One region of the Cupriavidus sp. 291-E7 genome, then DNA from elsewhere that is predicted to be linked to it. Evidence: predicted binding sites of a transcription regulator. Region 1 holds the regulator's gene; each other region holds the start of a gene.
The links. Region 1 encodes FNR, which switches genes on or off when oxygen is low (the NO sensors DNR and NnrR bind a similar motif). Its sites were predicted from a motif close to TTGATNNNNATCAA; they were not measured.

Region 1 (5,744 bases):
CGCGGATCCTGATGCCCGTGAGATCGGCCAGCGACTGTTCCTGAACTACTGCGCGCAATGTCATGGCTCCGATGCACGGGGCAGCCGCGGTTTTCCGAACCTGACCGATAACGATTGGCTCTACGGTGGCGACCCGGACACGATCCAGCAGACGATCGCCAAGGGCCGCAACGGCATGATGCCGCCGTTTGCCGGCACCATCGACGCCAAGCAGGCCGGCGACACGGCGCAGTATGTGCGATCGCTGTCGGGACTGGCATACGACCCGATCCGTGCGTCGCGCGGAGAGAGCACGTTCAAGTCGACCTGTGCGGCTTGTCACGGCGCCAGCGGCAAGGGCAATCAGGCACTGGGTGCGCCCAATCTGTCCGACAAGGTCTGGCTGTACGGCAGTTCGGAAGGCTCGATCGTTGACGCCATCCTGAAGGGCCACAACGGCCACATGCCGGCGCATGAGGAAATCCTGACACCTGAGCGCATTCGCATGCTGACGGCTTATGTCTGGGGTCTGTCCAATTCGGCAGCACCGGCAGGGCAATGACAAACCGCTCCCCGGCGCAGTGCGGCGTGCCGCCTGTGCCGGGGGCATGAGGGCTGAACAATGAACGCGCCCCTGGAATCTCCCCCCACAACCCGCGACTCCAATGAGGCCGCGGCCTGGCGGCCTGCGCCGCCGCCCAAGACGGCGGCTGAGGCAACCGAAGAAGCGCTGTACGAAGTCCGGCGCAAGATCTATCCGCGCTCGATCACGGGTGCATTCTCCAGCTGGCGCGTCTGGCTGGTCATCCTCACGCAACTCGTCTACTACGGCACGCCCTGGCTGCAATGGAACGACCGGCAGGCCGTGCTGTTCGATCTCGGTGCCCGGAAGTTCTACATCTTTGGGCTGGTGCTCTGGCCGCAGGATGTGATCTACCTGGCCGTGCTGCTGGTCATCTCGGCGCTTTCGCTATTCCTCTTCACGGCCATTGCGGGTCGGCTGTTCTGCGGCTATGCGTGCCCGCAGACGGTCTATACCGAGATCTTCATGTGGATCGAGCGGCGGGTGGAAGGCGACCGCATCGCACGCATCCGCCTGGATGGCGATCCGTGGAGTCTGCGCAAGCTTCGACTCAAGGCCACCAAGCACACGCTGTGGATTCTGATTGCACTGTGGACGGGCTTCACGTTCATTGGCTACTTCGCGCCGATACGCGAACTCGGTGGCGAGGTTCTGCACTGGACGCTGGGTCCTTGGCAAGCCTTCTGGATGCTGTTCTACGCATTCGCAACATGGGGCAACGCCGGGTTCATGCGCGAGCAGGTTTGCAAGTACATGTGCCCGTACGCGCGCTTCCAAAGCGTGATGGTGGATCGCGATACCTACGTCGTGACCTACGACGTGGGGCGTGGCGAGCCGCGCGGCAGCCGCTCGCGCAAGACCGATCACCAGGCAGCCGGCTTGGGCGATTGCGTGAACTGCAGCATTTGCGTGCAGGTATGCCCGACCGGCATCGATATCCGCGATGGGTTGCAGTATGAGTGCATTGGCTGCGGTGCGTGTATCGACGCCTGTAATCAAGTGATGGACAAGATGGAGTATCCACGTGGACTGATCCGGTACACGTCGGAGAACGCCATGCGCAAGAAGCTGTCGGTCACCGATGCCCGCAAGCGTCTGCTGCGCCCGCGCACCATCGTCTACACCATGATCTGGCTGGCGCTGTGCGCGGGATTCGTTGTGTCGCTGGCCATGCGTACACCGCTGAAGGTCGACATCATTCGTGACCGCGGCGCGCTCGGGCGCGAAGTGGAAGGACGCTGGATCGAGAACGTGTATCGGCTCCAACTGATCAACGCGACTGAGGCGCCGATGAAGATCCGTGTGCAGGCGCAGAGCGACGATCTGAAGGGGCTGACGGTCGAATACGACCATGCCGCCGAAGCGCTGTCGCCTACGTCGAACCGGTTGCTGCCGATCCGGATTCGCGTGCCGATCGATGATGCCGCGCAAGGGACGCACAAGATCGAGGTGACGGTCACTGCCGAGACCGAAGCCGCGCGCGAGGTGAATATCCGGCAAAGCACGAGTTTCATCGTCCCTCGCAATCTGTGATGCTGTCACAGATTGCGAAGAGGGACGGATGCCAATAGGAGAGCGCAATGACCCCACACCCCGCAAAACCCTGGTACAGGGAACCCTGGCCCTGGATCCTGATGAGCGGCCCGCTGTTGGCGATGGTTGGTTGCGGCATTACGATCTGGCTGGCCAACAGCCACGCCGACAAACCGGTTGCAGATGCCGCTCGTCACGGCCTGGTAGTCGAAAAAGTCGGCGCGAGTCGGAGTGAGCCGTCAGCGAGGCGCCCATGAGACTACGCTGGCTGATGTGGGTGTTATGGCCGGCGTTTCTGATGGGCGGTGCGGCCACAGCGGTGGTGTTCTCGGTAGTGGACCCCGGAGATCTCAATTTCTTCGGGCATCCGGTTGAAGCATCGCGGCAAGCGATCTACACCGTGGGTTTCCTGGTGGCGTGGCTGTTCTGTGCGCTATCGAGCGGACTCACGTTGTACACGATGCCGGTGAAGCTCAGCGATACCGATGAACTCGAATAGCAACATTAAACAGAAAGGCCGCACCGGATACGTCCCGGTGCGGCCTTTGTCACGGTGCTCGGTATGAGATGTAGCGCGTGTCAGCAGGAGCGGCTATACACCTGCTTGATGCCTGCCATGTCGACCAGTTTCACATGTCGCTGACGAATCTGGATCAGGCCCGCTTCAGCGAAGCGCGAGAACAGACGGCTGACGGTCTCGAGCTTCAGGCCAAGGTAACTACCGATTTCCTCGCGGCTCATGCGCAGCACGAACTCGGTGGAGGAGTAACCGCGTGCCGAAAGTCGTTCGGACATGTTCACGAGAAAAGCAGCAAGCCGCTCTTCCGCGCGCATCGAGCCAAGCGTGATCAGCATGACCTGGTCTTGCGAGATCTCCTTGCTCATCAGCCGCAGGAACTGGCCCTGCAGAGAAGGCAGGCTGCCCGACAGCGATTGCAGGTCGTCGTAACGCACGACGCAGACTTCGGTGTCTTCCAGCGCGGTGGCGTCGGATGCGTGTTGCATCTCGCCCAGGCCGTCGAGACCGATGACTTCGCCGGGCAAGTGGAAACCGGTGATCTGGGTGCGCCCGTCTTCCATCGTGACGTGCGTCTTCAGTGTGCCAAAGCGAATGGCATAGACCGCGCTGAGCGGTTCGCCCATGCGGTAAAGCGTTTCGCCCTTATGGACACGCACACGTTCCTGAACGAGCGTGTCCATTTTCGCCAGGTCTTGTTGCGACATGCCGACGGGCAGGCAAAGCTGGCCCATTGCACACGTGGAACAACGGGGCGACATCTCGGTGACGGGAATGGAAGTCAACAATTGAAGTGCTCGTTATGAATGCGCTTGCAGCGAGGGCGCGATGCAGGCATTTTACAGTGTCGAGTGACGCAGAAGCGAGGAACAGTTGCCATTTGGTGTGCTTTTAAGCGTTTTTCTTATGGCTTTGCTCGGTGGTATGCATTGCGCTGCCATGTGTGGAGGAATTGCTATTGCTGCGGAGCAAAAACAGCCCCGCACTGTGGCTGTTTTCATACATCGCTCGCCGCGACACTGGTGGGCCGAGCTGTGCGTCATGCATGTTGGCCGCATCACTACGTACATGCTGCTTGGCGCGGCGATGGGAGCGGTGGGCGCGACCGTATGGCGCCAGGAGTATCTGCCGTTGCAGCGATGGCTCTACGCGTTGGGCAGTGTGATGCTGATTGTCACGGGCGCGTGGTTGTTGCGCGGACGCGTGATGCGAGCCGACTGGATCGAACGGCTGGCGTCTCTGGCAGCCGTGCACGTGGTGCAACATGTTCGATCGATGAGTGCTCGCTTGCCGGCGAGCTTGCGGCCGCGTCAACGGGCCATGCCGATGGCGCGCCGCTATGGCATGGGGCTGGCCTGGGGTCTGGTACCGTGCGGGATGGTCTACAGCGCACTCGCTCTGGCGTTGCTGGCCGGCAATGCCACGTCAGGTGCGCTCGTGATGGGTGCCTTCGGACTCGGCACATTACCGAACCTGCTGGTGATCTCGGGCTTGTCCGGATACCTGCGCCAGCTTTCCCGCAAACCGGCCATACGGATGGGCGCAGCCATCGTGGTGATCGGGTTCGGCATGCTGGGCGTGGCCCGTTCGATCTGGCTCCCTGATACGTTGGCGCAACACGGCTTTTGCGTGGTGTTCTGAATCGGCCACAGTGCCGGGTTGCGGGCGGGGCCGGGAATGCCATACAATCCCGAGAACCACGGTATCGCGCCGCACCATGCTTTTTGCGTCGCCGGGCCGCTTCCCTGATCTGGGACGCGTGCCCAGGTTTCCGGTCACTCCGGTGCGCCGGCAACGTCTCTACAGTTCATCCGGTTCAAAAGATCTGGTTAAAAGACCGGCGGCGGTTGGGAAGGTGGCGCCGGCCAGGGCGATGTTGCCCCGAGCCGATACCGTTTTGTTTCTTGCCGTCTTGGCCATCCGGTGGCCCAGGCGAATGTCCGCCCCGAAGGGAGAAGGCGCGACGCAAGAGGTCCGTCGATTGGTGAAACTGGCCAGCCCCGGACGATCTCCTGCCGGACCGACCCGGCAATTCGATGCAAAGAACGAGGTGCACGGCTGCGCTGCGATAGGCATGCGAGTTGGCTGCGCGATGAGATGGCGGGCTTCGGCCTCGCTGTATCTGCAATCTCCAGTGCTCCGGGATTCGTCCGGGAGCAGGTGCAAAGACAGGCTGCACGCAATCACATGAATACCCAAGAGGCGAAGATCGTCCTCGAGACCGCGCTGATCTGTGCGCAGGAGCCGTTGCGCGTTGGCGATCTGCGACGGCTGTTTGCCGACGACGTCGGTGCCGACACCATCCGTGTGCTGCTCGATGAGCTGCGCAAGGACTGGCAGCAGCGCGGGGTCGAGCTCGTGGCATTGGCCAGTGGCTGGCGTTTCCAGAGCCGCCCGGAGATGCGCGAATTCCTGGACCGGTTGAATCCCGAGAAGCCGCCGAAGTACTCGCGCGCCGTCATGGAAACGCTGGCGATCATCGCGTATCGGCAGCCGGTCACGCGTGGCGACATCGAGGAAATCCGTGGCGTGACGGTCAGTACGGACGTGGTGAAAAAGCTCGAGGATCGAAGCTGGATCGAGGTCATTGGCCATCGCGACGTGCCGGGCCGCCCGGCGCTGTATGCGACGACCAAGGCGTTCCTGGACGATCTGGGTTTGCGGTCTCTCGACGAACTGCCGCCGCTCGAAGACGCCCAGGCACAAGCCCAGGCTGCGTTGCTGGACCAGCAGGCCATCGATTTCGAGGAAATTGCCACGGCCAATCCGCCGGCGGGCGATGAAGAGGCGTTCGCCGTATCCGGTGCCGAAGCCATTGCCGCTACTGGAACTGCCCAGCCAGGCGCCGAACCCACCGCGACGGCAGACACGGATGACGCGGCGTCGGTAGCCGGCTCCGCAGAAGAGGTCGATACGATCAACGTCGTCGCCGGCGAAGCCGAGGCTCCTGAGCCAGGCGAGCATGCCGCGAGCGCTGGCCAGATGGTTTCGGAAGATCCGGAATCGCCTGAGGCCGACGACGATAACAGCGATACCAGCGTCGCCCGTAAGCCCGATGAAGACGGGCAGGACGATGCGCCGGTGGCACATGCCAACGGCTACCACGTGGACACCGAGGCTCCGGAAACGGAA
Region 2 (5,744 bases), on a different contig from region 1:
TGCGCCGGCCTGATTGGTTATCGCACGCTACGCATGGCGGGCGACGCGCAGCGGCTGGGCATCTACGGCTTTGGCGCGGCCGCGCACATTGTCACGCAGATCGCCGTGGCGCAGGGCCGCACGATCTATGCGATGACAAGGCCCGGCGACACGGCGGCGCAGGCACTGGCCACGCAAGTGGGCGCGGCGTGGGCGGGCAGCAGCCTGGAACCGCCGCCAACTGTGCTGGATGCGGCACTGATCTTCGCGTCGGACGGCGCACTGGTGCCGGCCGCGCTGGGTGCCACGGACAAGGGTGGCGTCGTCGTATGTGGCGGCATCCACATGAGCGATATTCCGTCGTTCCCGTATCGGCAGCTTTGGGAAGAGCGGCACATCGTGTCCGTTGCCAATCTCACGCGCGAGGATGGCGTGGGGCTCATGCAGGTGGCCGCCAGCCTGCCGATCCAGGTACACACCACGGTCTATCCGCTGCGCGATGCCGGCAAGGCACTCGACGACATGCGCGCGGGACGGCTTGCCGGTGCCGCCGTCCTGCGCATCTGAGCGCTGAACGCGCGATGGCGCACGCCTTGCGCCACGGCAACGCTACTGCGGCAGCACCTGGATATCGTCCACCACCTTCATCACGCCCGGCGCGATCCACGCGGCGTTGAACGCCGCCTGCCGTTCGGCCAGCGACGTCACATGGCCCGACAGCGTGACCACGCCATCCTTGACGATGACCTTCACATGCCGCGCATCGCGCGCCGCCTGGCGCCGCATGGCATCCTCGATGCGCTGCTGCACGTCGGGCGCGCTGGTCCGGGGGCGCAGCACGATCTGGTTCACGATGCCGCGCACGCCGTTGAGGCGGCGCACCGTATCGGCCGCGGCACGACGCTGGTAGTCCCAGTCCACTTCACCCGAGAGCGTCACCATGCCGCGCTCCACTACCACGCCGAGCTGGCCGGCGGGCACCACCGAATTCCACGTCAGTGCGTTTTCCACGGCCCAGGCGATATCGGCGTCGGTCCGCACGGCGTCACCCGGCAGCACCACTTCCAGTTCCACGGCAATTGCGCGCACGCCCGCCACGCGCCGCGCGGCCCGCTCGGCGCAACGCTTGGCATGGAATGACCGTAGACTCCCGGTGAGCGTGACGATGCCGTCCCTCACCTGCACGCCGACCTCTCGCTCGTCGACTTCCGGGTCCCAGGCAAGCTCGTCAAGCACGTCCTGCTTCAGTTGAATATCGCCTTTCATCTCCCCCCCTTATGCCTGTCCGCGTATTGCCTCTCAATGACTCTAGGCGTAATACGATGCGCGGCTTTGCGTTGGCGCAAGGCCGCGCCGGGCGAACGCGGATTCGGCGGGCAAGCGCGTGTCAGGTTTTCCTGACACGCGCTCAGCACAATCTGACCCACCTCTCAGCCACGGCTGATTTCGGCCGGACCAGCCGTGGCCAATACTCCAGGCAAATCGGGAGACACCGAATACCGACGCCGACATACAGCCAGCGCTTCGACCAGCAAAGGGGATGACATGCTGCACCAGATAATACAGTTGCGCACGGCCGTGCCAATGCCCTACCCAGAAGCCTACGCGCCACCAGCGCAGGTCATGGCCCTGACACCCAGATGCGCCCATTGCAGCCTGCGGCCGCTCTGCCTGGCGGCGGGACTCGATGACGACGACCTGCCCAGGCTCGAATCGGTCATCGGACAGTGGCGCATGGTGCATCGCGGCGACTACCTGTTCCGTGTGGGCGACAGATTCCAGTGCCTCTATACGCTGCGCACGGGATCGTTCAAGACGGTGGCGGGCCATGAGGAAGGTGTCGAGCACGTTACGGCCTACCTGTTACCGGGCGATATGCTGGGGCTGGGTGCCATCTCAGGCGAGCACTACGATTGCGATGCCGTTGCACTGGAAGACAGCACCGTGTGCGTGATCCCGTTTCCGCCGCTTGAACTGCTTTGCCGCGACATGCGCGGCGTGCAGCGCCAGTTGCACAAGCTGCTGAGCCAGGAGATCGTGCGTGAATCCCGCCAGACCACGCTGCTGTCTGGCATGCCTTCGGAGCGTCGGGTCGCTGCCTTCCTGCTCAACGTCTCGCGGCGCCTGCGCGCCAGGGGCTACGCGGCGCATGCGTTCACGCTACGGATGACGCGCGAGGAAATCGGCAGCTACCTCGGCATCAAGCTGGAAACGGTCAGCCGCACGTTCTCGCGCTTCCAACGCGAAGGACTGATCCGCGTGGACGGCAAGCAAATTGAAATCTTCGATCTGGACGCGCTGGCACAGGTCTGAGCGTCGCGCGGTGCAGACAACCCACGCGGGCACGCCGCGCTGTGCGTGGCGACGCGTACCGGCAAGGCGTGCTCGAACTGCAGAAATCGCTCATCCCCGACGTAGGCCTCCGATCTTCTTGACCAGGATCAGATGTTTTCCGTGCTCGCTTCTATATTGAACCAGGGCTTACACGCACGCATCGACACCATCGATATCGGCGTGTCCGGTGGCAAGAATAGGAGACGAACATGAGAGTGCCGACCCTGTCGAGGGTTGCGCCGCAATGGATGCTTCGGCGCTGGCCCGGCATGCTCCACACGGATGCGCCGGCAGCGGACGCGTCGCCCGAGCCGGATTGCGCCGCCCCGACGGATGCCGACGACCTGTTCAGGCGCGTCTGCAACTGCGACCTGCGCGCCTACACGCAACGCACCGACAAGGGCTACAGCCAGGGCTTCGTGCTCGTGCGCGACTACGCGCCGCCCGGTCCGGTGCAGCGCATACTGCCCGCCGGCGTGCCGCAGCCGCACAGCGCCCTGGCGCTTGGCCTCGCGCGGGCCAAGCTCGAAGAACTGAGCGCGCTCGTGGCGCAGCACCAGCTTCGGATGGGCCAGGACGAGCATTCCATATAAGTTCAAATCCGCGATTTCCCTTTCGCAACCTTATCGCGTCATGTTGTCGCCCTACTCCAGCGAATACTTCTGGCGGTACTCGGGCATCGTCACCTGCCACTTCAGCTCGTGTTCGATGCGCTGGCGTAACGCGTCACTGGCCGCCGGCTCGCCATGCACGACGAACGTCTGACGCGGCGCGCGCTCGAATCCCTTCAGCCAGGTCATCAATTCGTCGGTATCGGCGTGGGCCGACAGGTTCTCGATCTGCGTCACTTCGGCGCGGATGTCGATGTCCTTGCCATGCAGCCGGATTTGCCTGGCGCCACTGTACAGGCGGGCGCCGCGCGTGCCGGGCGCCTGGAATCCAGACAGCAGGATGGTGTTGCGCGGGTCCGGGCCGAACGCTTCCAGGTGGTGCACCACACGGCCACCGGTGGCCATCCCGCTTCCTGCCAGGATGATCTTCGGACTGCGGTCCGCGTTCAGGCGGACAGATGCCTCGGTGCTGGTGACGGGGCGCGCCATATCGCAAGCGCCTGCGCAGCTGGCCTCGTCGATGCGCAGCTCGGACACATGACGGGCAAAGATCGTCGTTGCCGCGATAGCCATAGGGCTGTTCAGGTAGATCGGTACGTCCGGCAGCCGACGCAGTTGCCTGAGTCGGTACAGGCAATAGAGCAATGACTGCGCGCGGCCCACGGCGAAGGTCGGAATCACGAGCGTGCCGCCCCTGTCGATCGTACGGCTGACGATATCGCCCAGCGCGTCGATGGGATCGACGTCGGGATGGCGCCGGTCGCCGTATGTGGATTCCACGAACAGCCAGTCGGCATGCTTCAGGAAGGCGGGCGCGCGCATCACCGGATCGTTCAGGCGCCCAAGATCGCCGGAGAACACCAGGCGCTGCCCATCCACGTGCAAGGTGACACTGGCCGCGCCGATGATATGACCGGCGTGACTGAACTCGGCATCGATGCCCGCGCCCACCGGCACGCGCGTGTCGAATCGCACCGCCTCCAGGCGATGCACCGCGCGCTCGGCATCGGCGCGCGTATAGAGCGGCATCGCCGGATCGTGACGCGAGAACCCTTTTCGGTTTGCATACGTCGCGTCCTCCTCGGCCAGCGCCGCGCAGTCTGGCAGCAGCACACCGCACAATTGCGCGGTCCCCAGCGTGCAGTACACGCGTCCCCGGAATCCGTTGCGGATCAGCAGAGGCAGGTATCCACTGTGATCGATGTGCGCGTGGGTCAGCACTACCGCATGCAAGCTGGCGGGATCGACCGGGAGAACATCCCAGTTGCGCAGACGCAGGGCTTTGTATCCCTGAAACAGGCCGCAATCCACCATCACGCGGACGCGTCCCGTGTCCACGACGTACTTGGAACCGGTCACCGTGTCGGTGGCGCCCAGACATTGCACTTTCATCGATATCCCCTTGTCCATGCCGCGCCATCGCGAACCGGATGCCTTGCGATCAGCACCGCGGGCAACTGTGTTTTTCAGGATGGATCGCATGCCGGGCGGCAGCTTGATTTTCATCAACCTCCGGGCGCTTCTCGCGCAAAATGCCTGGGCGATGCACCCGCTGCGGCGATGGCTGTCATCCATGCCCTACAGACAGCTCAGCGCATCCTGATTTCATTGACGGCGCCCGGCGTCCATACTGGGATGACCGTTGATGCTCCCCTTCTCCCCCGCCATGCTGGTATTCAAGCCGCTCGGTATCGACACGTGGCAGGAGCACGTGATCTACCTTCATCCCGACTGTCCGGTGTGCGGGGCCGAAGGATTTTCGGCGCAGGCACGCGTGCAAGTGCGAATTGGTGCGCGCACGCTAATCGCCACGCTGAACCTGGTGGGCGCCCCGCTGCTGCATACCCACCAGGCCAGTCTCTCGGCGAGCGCTGCGGCGGAGCTGGGCGCGCGTGAGGGCGACGCCATCGAGATTACGCACGCGCCGGCCCTGGAGTCGCTGCGCGCGGTCCGCGCGAAGATTCATGGCCTGGCCATCGACGACGCACAACTGGCCGGCATCGTCGAGGACATTGCTGGCGAGCGCTACACGGAAATGCAGATCGCGGCCTTCCTGGCGGCCTGCGCGGGCGGCAGGATGAACGAGCAGGAGGTCATCGGTCTGACCCGCGCGATGATCGGCACGGGGAAGCAATTGCACTGGGGCTGCAAGGTGGTGGCTGACAAGCATTGCGTGGGCGGCCTGCCCGGCAATCGCACCACGCCGATCATCGTGGCAATCGCCGCCGCCGCCGGGCTGACGATTCCCAAGACCTCGTCACGCGCGATCACGTCGCCAGCGGGCACGGCAGACACAATGGAAACGCTGACGCGCGTGACAATGGACGTGCACGAACTGCGGCGCGTAGTGGAACGCACGGGCGGCGCGCTGGCGTGGGGCGGCGCTCTGAACCTGAGCCCGGCCGACGACGTGATGATTCGCGTGGAGCGCGCACTCGATATCGACAGCGACGCCCAGTTGATTGCGTCGATCCTGTCGAAGAAGGTGGCTGCCGGGGCCACGCACGTGCTGATCGATGTCCCGGTAGGCCCCACGGCCAAGGTGCGTTCCGAAGCCGACCTGCTGCGCCTGGGATCTTTCATGCAATGCGTGGCGGCGGCGTTCGGGCTGCAAGTGATGATGGTGCATACCGACGGCGCCCAGCCCATTGGTCGTGGCATTGGTCCGGCGCTGGAGGCCCACGACGTGTTGGCCGTGTTGCGACGCGAAGCCCACGCGCCCACCGACCTGCGGTGCCGCGCGCTGCTGCTGTCTGGCTTGCTGCTGGAGTTCTGCGGGGCGGCCACGGTGGGCGAAGGCCAGGCCAAAGCCGAGCAGAT
Region 3 (5,744 bases), on a different contig from region 1:
GATGGGCGTCGCGGGCATCACTGACAAGGCACCGGCTATGATTGCGGTTGCCATCGTCGCCCAGCTGTTGCAGGTTCGCGAGCAGCGCATTGCCGCGCTGCGTGCCAGCCGGCTGGAGGCGGTGCTTCCGTAACAGTACAGCCGTGATCCGGCTGTCAGTCTTAGAAAAGAGGCCCCATGACCATCGATGCCGTGCTGGCGGACAAGATCCGCCGTACTCCAAAGGCCGAACTTCACGTGCATATCGAAGGCACGCTCGAACCCGAGCTGATCTTCCGGCTGGCCCAGCGCAACAACGTCAAGCTGGCTTACGCCGATGTGGAGGCGCTGCGCGCCGCCTACGCGTTCACCGACCTGCAATCGTTCCTGGATATCTACTACGCCGGCGCCAGTGTGCTGCTGACCGAGGAAGATTTCTTCGACATGACGATGGACTACATCAAGCGCGCCGTTGCCGACAACGTCCGCCATGCCGAGATCTTCTTCGATCCGCAGACCCATACCGAGCGCGGCGTGCCGATCGGCATCGTCATCGACGGCATTTCCGATGCACTGGCGCAGGCACGTACCGAATACGATTTTTCGAGCAGCCTGATTCTCTGCTTCCTGCGCCATCTGTCCGAGGACGACGCATTCGCCACGCTCGACGCGGCCCTGCCCTATCGCGACCGGTTTGTCGGTGTCGGCCTGGATTCGTCCGAACGCGGCAATCCGCCGGAGAAGTTCGCCCGCGTCTTCGCCAAGGCAAAGACGCTCGGCCTGCACCTGGTGGCGCACGCTGGCGAGGAAGGTCCCGCGCAATACGTGACGGACGCGCTGGACATCCTCAAGGTCGAGCGGATCGATCATGGCGTGCGCGCGATCGATGACGAAGCGCTCGTGCAACGGCTGGCGCGCGAACGCATCGCGCTGACCGTGTGCCCGCTGTCGAACCAGAAGCTGAAGGTATATCCGGACCTGCGCGACCATTCGCTGAAGCAATTGCTCGATGCCGGCGTGGCCGTGACGCTGCACTCGGACGATCCGGCCTATTTTGGCGGCTATATGAACGCCAACTGGGAGGCAACGTTCGAAGCGCTGCCGCTGGACGCCGCCGACGCCCACAAGCTGGCCCGCAACAGTTTTGAAGCGGCCTTCCTGCCCGACACGCAGAAGGCCGAATTCCTGGCGGAGGTCGATCACTTCTGGTCGGCCACGCCTTCGCAACCGCCCGCAACGGTCAATGTGAGTTCCACAGCCTGACCGGGCGCATACCCAGAACGCCGGATGCCGCGCCCGCTGCCTGAATGGCGCGGGCGGGCACCGGCCGCCCCGAGACAAGATGATGACGACGACTTCCCCCGCTTCGCGCACCACCGGTGCCGTCACCCGCGCCATCCGTGGCCGCATCCTGCATTTCCTGCGCGATCCGCAGTTCCATGAGGATGCCTATCAGTATTGGGAAGACGGACTGATGATCGTGACTGCCGGGCGCATTGCCGCCGTCGGATCTTACGAAAGCCTGGCGCAAGAAATTCCCGCTGGCGCCGAAATGGCGGACCATCGCGGCAAGCTGATCGTGCCCGGCTTTATCGACACGCATATCCACTATCCGCAGACCGACATCATCGCGTCGCCGTCGCCGGGCCTGCTGCACTGGCTGGACACCTACACCTTTCCCGAAGAGCGCCGCTTCAGCGATGCCACCTACGCACGCGGCGTGGCGGATTTCTTCACCGACGAGCTGCTGCGCAACGGCACTACCACGGCGATGGTCTGGAGCACGGTGCACGCCGCATCGGCCGACGCGCTTTTTTCGGCCAGCCAGGCGCGCAACATGCGCATGATCACCGGCAAGGTGCTGATGGATCGCAACTGCCCCGAATTCCTGCGCGACACCGCCGAGTCCGGCGCGCGCGATTCGGCCGATCTGATTTCGAAATGGCATGGCAAGGACCGGCTGGCCTATGCGATTACGCCGCGCTTTGCGCCGACGTCGACCGAGGCGCAACTGGCCGCCTGCGGTGAACTGGCCCGCGCCCATTCGGACGTCTTTATCCAGACGCACGTGGCCGAAAACCGCGACGAGGTGAAGTGGGTCGCCGAGCTGTTCCCCGATGCGCGCAGCTACCTGGACGTCTACGACCGATACAACCTGCTGCGTCCCGGCGCGTTTTACGGCCATGCGATCTATCTCGACCCCGAGGACCGCCGTCGCCTGGCTGATAGCGGCGCGGCCGTGGCGCACTGCCCCACGTCGAACCTGTTCCTGGGCAGCGGCTTCTATGACTTCCACCAGTCCGACGCCAATCGCCTGAACGTGACGCTGGCCACCGACGTAGGCGGCGGCACGTCGTTCTCGATGTTCCGTACGATGAATGCCGCGCACAAGGTGGCACGCATGGGCGGCTACCACCTGACCGCGCTGCGCATGTTCTATCTGGCCACGCGAGCCGCGGCCGAGGCGCTGGGCTGGCAGGACCGTATCGGCAGCTTCGAGGTCGGCTGCGAGGCGGACTTCCTCGTGCTGGACCCCGACGCCACCCCGCTGATCGCCCGGCGCAGCCATCGCTCTGATTCGCTCGAAGAGCAACTGTTCGCGTTTGCCATGCTGGGCGACGACCGCGTCATCGACAGCGTGTACATCATGGGCGAGCAGACCACGGCCGCCGCGCCGGCAGCGGCCTGACCACGTTCGGCCCCGTCGTGAAGGGGCTTTCCGGGCGCACGCGCACGAAAAGCCCCTTTTAGATGTCCTGTATTGACTGGAATCAACACAATCGTCATCAAACCCTTCTAGTCTGTCGCATTCGTGCGCCCTCCGAAGACTGGGCGCCACTGCATTCCGACTCGCTGGACAATCGATGACTGCCCGATCCGACACTCTTTCCGCTGCCGATGCCGAAGCCATCGGCACGGCTGCCGCCCCCGGCCAGACCCGCCAGACCCGCCCTTCCGGCAACGTACCGATGCCGGAACCCATCGCCTTCGAGGCACCGTTTCCCAACCGCAAGACCATCCGCAGCTGGCTGATCCCGCTCGGGGACCGCAGCACGCCGCGCGCGCTGATGCTGTTCGCCTTCGACTACGCGCTGTTCGCGGCCGTGCTGGCTGGCGTGGTGCTGCTGTCGGCATGGTGGGCCAAGGTTGGCCTGGGCGTGCTGGCCGGCCTGATCATCGCGCGCCTGTTCATCATCGGCCACGACGCCTGCCACCAGAGCCTGACGGCCAACCGCAGGCTGAACAAGTGGCTGGGCCGGCTGACCTTCCTGCCATCGCTGACGCCGTACAGCCTGTGGGAAGTGGGCCATAACGTCGTGCATCACGGCTACACCAACCTGAAGGGTTTCGATTTCGTCTGGGCGCCGTACTCGCTGGAGGAATTCCGCGCACTGCCGCGCCGTCGCCGCGTGATGGAGCGCATCTACCGCAATGGCTTTGGCGCGGGCCTGTATTACCTGATCGAGATCTGGTGGTTCAAGCTGTTCTTCCCGAGCAAGCGCCAGATGGCTACGCGCCGCGCGATCTTCATGTGGGACTGCGCACTGGTCGCCGCCTTCGGCGCGCTGTGGATCGGCGCGCTGGCCTGGCTGGCCGTCGCCACCGGTCAATCGGTGCTGCTGATGATCGGCACCGGCTTCGTGCTGCCGTTCCTGGTCTGGAATACCACGGTCGGCTTTGTGCTTTACGTCCACCACACGCATACCAGCGTGGCGTGGTATGACACCAAGGCGATGTGGTCGAAGGCCCAGCCGTTCGTCTCCACTACCGTGCACCTGCGCTTCGGCATGGGAATCGGCGCGGCGCTCCACCACATCATGGAGCACACGGCGCACCACGTGGACATGAGCATTCCGCTGTACCAGCTCAAGCGCGCACAAGCACTGCTGGAACATGCGCTGCCGGGCCGCATCATCATCGAGAACTTCTCTTGGCGCTGGTATTTCCAGACCGCCCGTCACTGCAAGCTCTACGACTTCAAGTCGCTGTGCTGGACAGATTTCCGCGGTCGCCAGACCAGCGAAAACAGCCCCGTGCCTGCCTGAGAATCATTCGCAAAACCATAGTAATAGCGCCAGACCGATGGACATTACCCGTCGGTCTGGCTACAATGCGGACTTCCATTGGGGAGTAGCCGCCCTGATCTCACCGCGCCGCGCAATGCGGCACCCGGAAGACAGGGGCGTACGTCAACAGACTTGACCGCAATGCGGTTATGGCGTGCGCAGCTCCGGACCTTGTGTCCAGCGCCTGGCGAGACCGATGACCATACCTTTCTGGCCGGGCCGGGAAAGGTGTGCGTCATTGGCATCTCGCGAGATGCGTTTGCGGCCCGGTTGTTACACCCATAAAAAAATGGAATCGTTCCTCGTCTCCACAGGTATCGTCGCGCTCGCTGAAATGGGCGACAAGACGCAGCTGCTGTCGCTCGTTCTGGCCGCGCGGTATCGCAAACCCCTTCCCATCATCCTGGGCATCCTGATCGCCACACTGGTGAATCACGGCTTTGCCGGCGCACTCGGCGGCTGGATCACCGGCGTGCTGGGCGCCGATCTGTTGCGCTGGATTCTCGGCCTCGGCTTCATTGCGATGGCCGGCTGGATGCTGATTCCCGACAAGCTCGACGACGCCGAGGAAGCCAAACCGGTCAAGGGCGCACTGGGCATCCTGGGCACGACGATCGTGGCCTTCTTCTTTGCGGAGATGGGCGACAAGACGCAGATCGCCACCGTGGCACTGGCCGCGCGTTTCCACGGCGAAGTTATCGCCGTCGTCGCCGGTACCACGTTCGGCATGATGCTGGCCAATGCCCCGGCCGTCCTGCTGGGCGACAAGTTCGCCAACAAGATGCCGATCGGACTGGTGCACAAGATCGCGGCCGCCATCTTCCTGGTACTGGGTCTGTTGGCGCTGTTCAACGTCGGCGGCTAACCACGGACACCACAGCTGCACGCATCCCTGGAACGGGCCGCGCGCATCGGGAAAGAAAATAAAAAAACGGGGCACGAAGCCCCGCTCAAACCCTCGCCGGTCCGGAACAGCCGGCTGCTGACTGCGCAGCCTCCGGACCGTCGATCACCGATGCCCGGTCAAATCAGTTGGTAGTCTTGGCGCCGCCCTCGAACCACTGGCCCAGCAGCGCGCGCTCATCGTCCGTAATCTGGGTGACGTTACCCAGCGGCATGGCCTTCTGCTGCACGGCCTGCTGGTAGATCAGCTGAGCGTGAGACTTGATGCCATCGACGCTGTCGAGCTTGATGCCCTTGGCGGCCGTCGGCATCATCTTCGGCTGCTCCGCATGGCACTGTACGCAGCGCGAGTTCATGATTTCCTGCACCTTCACGAAGCTCACCGCATTGGCGGCGGCATCACCATTGCTGGCCACCTGCTGGCGCGGCTGTGGCGCAATCAGGAATGCGACCAGGCCCAGGCACGCCACACCGGCGGCCGGCCACGCGATGTTGATCTTGCCCTTATGCTTCAGGATGAAGAACTGGCGGATCAGCACACCGGCCAGCATGACCATAATCAGCACCAGCCAGTTGTTCTTGGCCGCGTAGGTCATGCTGTAGTGGTTCGACAGCATCGCGAACAGCACCGGCAGCGTGAAGTAGGTGTTGTGCACGCTGCGCTGCTTGCCGCGCTTGCCGTGGATCGGGTCCACTGGCTGGCCAGCCTTCAGTGCCGCCACCACCTTGCGCTGGCCCGGAATGATCCAGAACAGCACATTCGCGCTCATGATCGTGGCAATCATCGCGCCGGTC

Region 2: AC3FLX_RS31465 (MBL fold metallo-hydrolase RNA specificity domain-containing protein) is a predicted target of FNR. The motif match lies at 4,420-4,433, and genes of this name have one in related genera.
Region 3: AC3FLX_RS18600 (fatty acid desaturase) is a predicted target of FNR. The motif match lies at 2,741-2,754, and genes of this name have one in related genera.

The regions. Positions count from the first base shown of each region.
Region 1 is NZ_JBYOJV010000008.1:248,944-254,687, forward strand. Features, by position in the region: gene ccoP (cytochrome-c oxidase, cbb3-type subunit III) at 1-541, shown strand, start outside; gene ccoG (cytochrome c oxidase accessory protein CcoG) at 602-2,095, shown strand; gene AC3FLX_RS16450 (hypothetical protein) at 2,143-2,352, shown strand; gene AC3FLX_RS16455 (hypothetical protein) at 2,349-2,594, shown strand; gene fnr (fumarate/nitrate reduction transcriptional regulator Fnr) at 2,675-3,400, opposite strand; gene AC3FLX_RS16465 (sulfite exporter TauE/SafE family protein) at 3,486-4,253, shown strand; gene scpB (SMC-Scp complex subunit ScpB) at 4,800-5,744, shown strand, end outside.
Region 2 is NZ_JBYOJV010000033.1:947-6,690, reverse strand. Features, by position in the region: partial or broken gene AC3FLX_RS31485 (zinc-dependent alcohol dehydrogenase family protein) at 1-546, shown strand, start outside; gene AC3FLX_RS31480 (BON domain-containing protein) at 589-1,245, opposite strand; gene AC3FLX_RS31475 (helix-turn-helix domain-containing protein) at 1,525-2,292, shown strand; gene AC3FLX_RS31470 (hypothetical protein) at 2,523-2,906, shown strand; gene AC3FLX_RS31465 (MBL fold metallo-hydrolase RNA specificity domain-containing protein) at 2,958-4,316, opposite strand; gene AC3FLX_RS31460 (thymidine phosphorylase family protein) at 4,570-5,744, shown strand, end outside.
Region 3 is NZ_JBYOJV010000010.1:79,540-85,283, forward strand. Features, by position in the region: gene xdhC (xanthine dehydrogenase accessory protein XdhC) at 1-133, shown strand, start outside; gene AC3FLX_RS18590 (adenosine deaminase) at 178-1,242, shown strand; gene guaD (guanine deaminase) at 1,325-2,668, shown strand; gene AC3FLX_RS18600 (fatty acid desaturase) at 2,844-4,025, shown strand; yybP-ykoY riboswitch at 4,094-4,305, shown strand; gene AC3FLX_RS18605 (TMEM165/GDT1 family protein) at 4,336-4,911, shown strand; gene AC3FLX_RS18610 (urate hydroxylase PuuD) at 5,075-5,744, opposite strand, start outside.